Actinoplanes lobatus: one gene and its partner. The protein of the gene in region 2 binds, or shares a complex with, the protein of the main gene of each other region. Links are inferred from orthologs where the notes say so. Each region holds a gene or a part of one and is shown on either strand. Other genes may lie near its edges.

Evidence for each region.
Region 1: the proteins of dnaB (region 2) and dnaG are in contact, whole or in part, in a crystal structure (PDB 2R6A), measured with the Geobacillus stearothermophilus proteins. The link is inferred for Actinoplanes lobatus from one-to-one orthologs. Residues at the interface, in WP_033016901.1 of Geobacillus stearothermophilus: Ser13, Glu15, Ala16, Gln18, Glu91, Leu92, Asp94, Ala95, Val96, Pro97, Thr98, Ala99, Ala100, Asn101, Tyr104, Tyr105, Ile108; in WP_049624496.1 of Geobacillus stearothermophilus: Lys456, Leu457, Leu458, Pro459, Ala460, Asn463, Ala464, Leu467, Leu535, Leu536, Ile537, Ala538, Gln544, Glu545, Asp548, Tyr549, His552.

What each region holds. Positions count from the first base shown.
Region 1 is NZ_JACHNC010000001.1:3,517,715-3,520,979, reverse strand. What follows is about bases 277-3,265. They hold dnaG (DNA primase), read right to left. Parts: upstream 2,708-3,265; coding sequence 845-2,707; downstream 277-844. Other genes in these bases: BJ964_RS16420 (deoxyguanosinetriphosphate triphosphohydrolase), read right to left, coding at 2,719-3,265; BJ964_RS16430 (hypothetical protein), read right to left, coding at 312-848; BJ964_RS16435 (ABC transporter ATP-binding protein), read right to left, coding at 277-279. In the rest of the region: more of BJ964_RS16435, read right to left, coding at 1-276. UniProt on the Escherichia coli protein: RNA polymerase that catalyzes the synthesis of short RNA molecules used as primers for DNA polymerase during DNA replication.
Region 2 is NZ_JACHNC010000001.1:2,210,521-2,213,898, forward strand. What follows is about bases 258-3,082. They hold dnaB (replicative DNA helicase), read right to left. Parts: upstream 2,479-3,082; coding sequence 1,036-2,478; downstream 258-1,035. Other genes in these bases: BJ964_RS10150 (nucleotidyltransferase domain-containing protein), read left to right, coding at 258-329; BJ964_RS10155 (YbaB/EbfC family nucleoid-associated protein), read left to right, coding at 589-918; BJ964_RS10165 (YML083C domain-containing protein), read left to right, coding at 3,004-3,082. In the rest of the region: more of BJ964_RS10150, read left to right, coding at 1-257; more of BJ964_RS10165, read left to right, coding at 3,083-3,378. UniProt on the Escherichia coli protein: The main replicative DNA helicase, it participates in initiation and elongation during chromosome replication. Travels ahead of the DNA replisome, separating dsDNA into templates for DNA synthesis.

The sequences.
Region 1 (3,265 bases), 1.3 Mb from region 2 along the record:
GGTCAGCTCGGGATCGAGGTTGTCCAGCTGGGGGCAGACGCCCAGCCGGGCCCGGATCGCCGGGCCGTCGCGCCGCGGGTCCATCCCGAGGATTCGCAGCACGCCGTCGGTGGGTGGGGAGACACAGCCGATCATGCGCATGGTGGAGCTCTTGCCCGCGCCGTTGGGCCCGAGGAAGCCGAACGCCTCACCGGGCCGCACGTCGACGTCGATGCCGTCGACCGCGGTGAATCCCCCGAACCGTTTGATCAGGCCACGCGCGTGGATGAGCGAGTTCACGCCCCGACCCTACGGCCGGGGTACGACAGATTTCAGTCCCTGGGATCGGTCGCGGACCGGGCCGCACCGACCAGTTCGCCGGTGGCCTCGACGATCTCCGGGGAGTCCGCGGGCGTATCCGAGTCGTAGCGGACCGCCCAGCTCAGCCCGTCGCGGCCGCCGACCCGGCGGCCGACCACCCGGACCGCGCCCGCGGGCAGCGGGTGATACGTCGTGTACGCCACCGAGCGGGTCACCCGGGTACGGACCTGGTCCGGCAGCTCGCCCGGCTCGAGCAGCAGGAACGACACCTCGGGGCCGTCCACCAGCACGGTGTAGCCGTCGCGTTCCACCAGCACCTCGGCCGGGGTGATCCGCAGCTCCCGCCCGGACCAGGCGGCCTTGTGGATCTCGTGCCAGCCGAGCCGCTCGACCGCCGACGGCAGCCAGAGCCCGTGGTTCGTGGCGACCACCACGCGGTCCGTCCCGGCCGTGTCGCCGACCGCGGACCAGGCCAGGATCCGCTCCTCGGCGGCCAGCGGGGGCCGGGAGCGCGCCGGGAGCACGGGACGCCGTCGGAAGAGCTTCACAGTCCACCTGCTGCCTGGTCACGCAGGGCCCGTGCCTGCTGTTCGAGCGAGAAGAGCTCCCCGGCCAGAGCCAGGTACTGGTCCTTGTTGGTGACCGGGTTCAGCCGCTGCACCTTCGACTTGAGGTCGCGGATGCGGGTGGCGAGCGCCCCGCCCTGGAGCCGGGCCAGGGTGACCTGGACGTAGTACGGGTCGGCCTGACCGTCCACGTACAGCGGCTCCACGGCCAGCTCGCTGACCAGCATCTGGCCGCCCATGTCGGGGCAGGCGTCGCGGACCTTCTCGATCCAGACGACGCCGCCGGTGGACGAGGCGGCGCCACCGGCGTGGGTGATCGCCTCCCGGATGGTCTGCAACATCTGGTCGCCGTAGTTCTCCGGGCCGACCGCGTCGAACATCGGCCCGGCCAGCACCGGCTCCTGGAGGGCCAGTTTCAGCGCCTCCCGCTCGACCAGGCGCTGCGGGGAGTCGGCCGCCGCCTGCTGCCGGGTGGACCGTGGTTCGGCCTGCTCGCCGCGCAGCGCGTTGTTCACCGCACGCTGGACCGGATCCAGGTCCATGCCGAGGTCGCCGGCGAGCTTTCGCGCGTACTCCGGGCGTTTCTCCCGGTCTTTGATCTTGGCGACCAACGGCGCCGCGCGGCGCATCGCCTCGACGCGGCCCTCCACGGTGTCCAGATCGAAGCGGGAGATGGTCTGCCGCAGCGCGAAGTCGACCAGCGGTTCCCGGCCCGCGATCATGTCGCGGACCGCCAGGTCACCGCGGGCGAGGCGCAGCTCACAGGGGTCCATGTTGTCCGGCGAGACGGCGATGAAGGTCCGCCCGACGAACCGCTGGTCCTCCTCGAAGGCCCGCAGCGCCGCCTTCTGCCCGGCCGCGTCGCCGTCGAAGGTGTAGATGATCTCGCCGGTGAAGCTGTCGCTGTCCATCAGCAGGCGCCGCAGCACCTGGATGTGGTCCACGCCGAAGGCGGTGCCGCAGGTCGCCACGGCGGTCGGCTCGCCGGCCTCGTGGCAGGCCATCACGTCGGTGTAGCCCTCGACGATCACCGCCCGGCCACGCTTGGCGATCTCCCGTTTCGCGTGGTCGAGGCCGTACAGGACATGCGATTTCTTGTAGATCGGCGTCTCGGGGGTGTTCAGGTACTTCGGGCCGTCGTCGTCGTCGAACAGCCTACGGGCGCCGAACCCGATCACGTCGCCGCCGAGGTCCCGGATCGGCCAGAGCAGCCTGCGCCGGAACCGGTCGATCAGCGAGCCGGAGCGGGCCGGTTTGGCCAGCCCGGCGGTGGTCAGCTCCTCCGCGGTGAAGCCCTTGAGGCGCAGGTGCTTGCTGAGCGAGTCCCAGCTGTCGGGGGCGAAGCCGCACCCGTACCGTTCCGCGGTGTCCCGGCCGAAACCCCGCTCGGCCAGGAACTCGCGCGCCTTGCGCGCCCCCGGCGAACCGAGCTGGTCGCGGTAGAACTCGACGGCGGCGGCGTGCGCGGCGATGAGCCGCTGCCGCTGCCCGGTCTGTGGGCGCGGGCCGGCCGGAGCGCCCGGCTCGGTGTCGTAGCGCAGCTGGATGCCGGCCTTGCCGGCCAGGCGCTCCACCGACTCGATGAACGACAGGTGCTCCGCGTCCATCAGGAACTTGATCGCGTCGCCGCCCTGCCCGCACCCGTGGCAGAAATAGACATTACGGGCGGGTGAGACGTTGAACGACGGAGTCTTCTCGTCGTGGAAGGGGCACAGCCCCTTGAGATTGCCACCGCCCGCCGATCGCAAAGTGACCGTCTCGCTGATCACCTCGACGATCGAGGTCCGGTCGCGGACCAGTGCGATGTCCTCGTCCTTGACCCTGCCCGCCACGGCATACATCCTGCCTCGCGCTACCGGCGGCCCGCCAGCAGGGTCCGGTGCCACGCCACCGCGGCGTGGTCGGTGAGCGACGCGACCTGGTCGATCACCACGCGCAGTGCCGCGGCGTCGTCCGCGGCGGCCGCATGAAGCGGCCGGAAGAGCGGATCCAACCTCTCCGGGGTACGGGTGAGCGCCTCCACCAGTTCGGTCAGGATGGTCCGCTGCCGCTCGTACCAGCCCTCGCCCCGGGAACGCATCACGTAGCGCAGCGCCATGCCCTTGAGCAGCGCACACTGGTCCCGGACGGTACGCGGGACGATCAGGTCGGCGTCGTACCGGCGCAGCGGCCCGGTGCCGTGCCGGCTCTGTGTGGCGCCCACCGCCGAGGCGACGAACCGGCCGGTCAGCACGCTGGTCATCCGTTTGAGGGCGACCAGGGACTGGTACCCGCCGTCGTAGCCGCGGACCCCCGCCACGGCCGGGTCGGCGAGCAGCCGGTCGAGAGCGCCGGCCAGTTCGCCGGGTGTCTCGGTGGAGTAGGTGGCGGCCACGTCGGCGCAGAGCGCGGCCCGCTCC
Region 2 (3,378 bases):
TGTTGACCGATCTGGTGGACGATCTGCGCGGCTGTACCGACCCGGTGGAACTCGCCTATCTGGCGGCGACCCTGATGCTGGCGGCCTCCGACTTCCTTCTCCTGGCCGGGAATCGGTGGTCAGCGCGGGGCAAGTGGCTGCCCCGGCGCATCGGCGAGGTGGACCCGGACCTTCCCGGACGACTCGTGGCCGGCCAGCGGGCGGTGGTCGTAGACGGCGACCGGGAGCCGCTCATCGCCGCCGTGCTGGCTGTCCTCGACTCCGCGGGCGGACCTCTTCAAGAAGGTTTCATGCTGTCCGGCAAAGATCCCGGCCGAAACTCAGAGTGACTGCTCGGAAGCGCCGCGGCTCCATATTGCGCGTTTTGCCCCGCAAGAACTCATCGATTTTTGCTCGCTGAATTGCCAGCACGGTGGCGTTCATCACTCATAGTAATTACAAGACGGAGTCATTTCGCTACTTAAGAGTGAACTATTTCGATAGGCTTCTCTTTTCGTGTGCGTTACGAAGTTACTGGAATACGCAACGTCGCGGATCTTGGGTATTGTCTCCTCGCCCCCCACTGTCGCGGCGAACGGAGGAAGAACCGTGACTGGAATCACCGATCACTCCCTGCGGAACGACCTGGAAGACGTCTACGGCCGGTATGAGGAGATGCGTTCCGGAGTGGACGAGCTCCAGCGCAGCCTGGCCACCATGCAGGTGAGCGCCGAATCCGAGGACGGCGTCGTCCACGCCACCGTCGATGCGGACGGCCGGCTCGTCGACCTCCGCCTCGACCAGCAGGCCTGCCGGGATTGGAACGTGGAAACCCTGGCTCGCGTCATCGTGGAAACAGTCCAGCACGCCTCTGCTGGCACATCACGCGAGATCGAAAGTCTGGTGACCAATCACCGCAGCCCGGACAGCGAGGACTAATAGCACCCCCGGCCCCCAGAAGCGCGGCGCACGTCTCCACCCCGGACGAATTACGCGCCGCGCCCGGCCACTTTCTTCTTCGGGCGGCACTACGCCGTACCGAGGAAAATGTCGTTTTTAGATCGCCATGTCGATGAAGCGCGACAGGTGCAGCTGAGCGGCCACCGTCACGGTGTCGGTGGGGCCGTTACGGTGCTTGGCCACGATGAAGTCGGCCTCGCCCGCGCGTGGCGACTCCTTGTCGTAGTAGTCGTCACGGTGCAGCAGGATGACCACGTCGGCGTCCTGCTCGATCGAGCCGGACTCACGCAGGTCGGACAGCTGGGGCCGCTTGTCGGTGCGCTGCTCGGGGCCACGGTTCAGCTGGCTGACCGCGATCACCGGACACTCGATCTCCTTGGCCAGCAGCTTCAGGCCACGGGAGAGCTCCGAGACCTCCTGCTGACGGCTCTCGGTCTTCTTCGGCGAGGACATCAGCTGGAGATAGTCGATCACCAGGAGGCGCAGGTTGTGGCGCTGCTTGAGGCGGCGCGCCTTGGCCCGGATCTCCATGAGGTTCATGTTCGGCGTGTCGTCCACGAAGATCGGCGCCTGACTGATCTCGCCCATCCGGCGGGCCAGCTTGGTCCAGTCGTCGTCGGAGAGCTGGCCGGAACGCAGCGTGTGCAGCGGCACCCGCGCCTCGGCGGAGAGCAGGCGCATCACCATCTCGATCTTGCTCATTTCGAGCGAGAAGATGGCGCTGGCGTGACCGTGCTGGATCGCGGCGTTGCGGGCGAAGTCCATGCTCGCGGTCGACTTACCGAGACCGGGACGACCGGCCACGATGATCAGCTGGCCGGCGTGCAGGCCGTTGAGGAGGCGGTCGAGGTCCTGGAAGCCGGTGGGCACACCGGTCATCACGCCACCGGAGGCGCCGACCGCCTCGATCTCGTCGAGGGTGGGCTGGAGCATGTCGCCGAGGGCCGCGAAATCCTCGCTGACCCGCTTTTCGGTCACGTCGTAGATGGCCTGCTGGGCCAGGTCGACGATGTCGTCCACGTCGCGGCCGCCGTGGCCGTTCGCGCCGTAGCCCAGCTGGACGATCTTGGTGCCGGCCTCGACGAGGCGGCGGAGGATGGCCCGCTCGGAGACGATCCGGGCGTAGTAGGCCGCGTTTGCCGCGGTGGGGACGCTCTCGATCAGGGTGTGCAGGTACGGCACACCGCCGATGCGCTGGAGGTCACCGGAGTCGGCGAGGGCCGCCGCGACGGTCAGGGCGTCGGCCGGCTCGCCCCGCCCGTACAGATCGAGGATGACGTCGTAGATCGTCGCGTGGACCGGGCGGTAGAAGTCGGTGACCTTGAGGATCTCCACGACGTCCGCGATCGCGTCCTTGGAGAGCAGCATGCCGCCCAGGACACCCTGCTCGGCCGCCACGTCCTGGGGTGGGGCCTTGTCGTAGCCGCCACCACCGTCCTGTGGCCCCTTGCCGTTCCCGCCGCCGCCCCCGTTGAAGGAGCCGCCACCGCCCTGGGACGGCGGCCGCGACTCCGGCCTCGCGTCGTCGGTGATCGACACCCCGGACTCCCCCTCCACTCGGCCATGGCCGCTCTCACGATCGAACCGCCTCGGTACATCCCTTTCGACTGATCCGGCACCGGATTCAGTGGTTCGCTCCGATCAAAGTCAGCACGTGAGGCTGGACCACTGTACGAATCACCGACCCGCCCGCCCAACTGCTCCGGTGGACGAGTCTCTGGACAACCTGTGGACAGCCCCGGCGACTCCTGTGGGTAGCCCTGTGCACACCATGTGGATAACTCTCGGGTGCGACGAACCCGAGCAGGGGATTTGCTGTTCTGACCTGTGGAGGGCAGAAAAGGTTCTGGATCTGCGGAAATACCGGCTCGGGTGAGCAAGCCGTCGCACTGAGGCGTTGCGGTTCCGTCTCAGGCACGTCACCCTTTCCAGGTGGACCAACGGGAGTGGGACTACGGCACCCGCATGTCGCGCAGTCGGCGCGCTGCGGGGTCTTGGCCCACCCGGGAACCGGAGATCGCGGAGCCGGAGCCCCGTTGGGCCTCTCTGACCGACACCGGCAGCATGGCTCCCAGCGACGAGGCACTGACCTGGCAGCAGCGCGCCGACGACTGGGCGCAGCAGGCCGAGATCGAGCCCTACCAGGGTGGCGGCGGCCAGGCCGTGGAGCCGGCCAACCGCTGGTCCTCCGAGGTGACCTCCACCGGGCGGCCGACCTTCCCGGCCGACGGCGTCGGCTGGCGCACCGAGACCGCCGAGTGGCGGGCCACCGGGGCGCGCTGGCGGCAGACCACCGAGTGGCGGTCGTCCACCGGGTCGCACGTGTGGCGTTCCACCACCGAGAGCTGGCAGGACGAGGAGGAGCAGCGGGCCGCCGCGGAGCGGGAGAAACCCTCCATACCCGGCACGGCGTGGCCCACCCCCGAGTTGGAGGCCGAG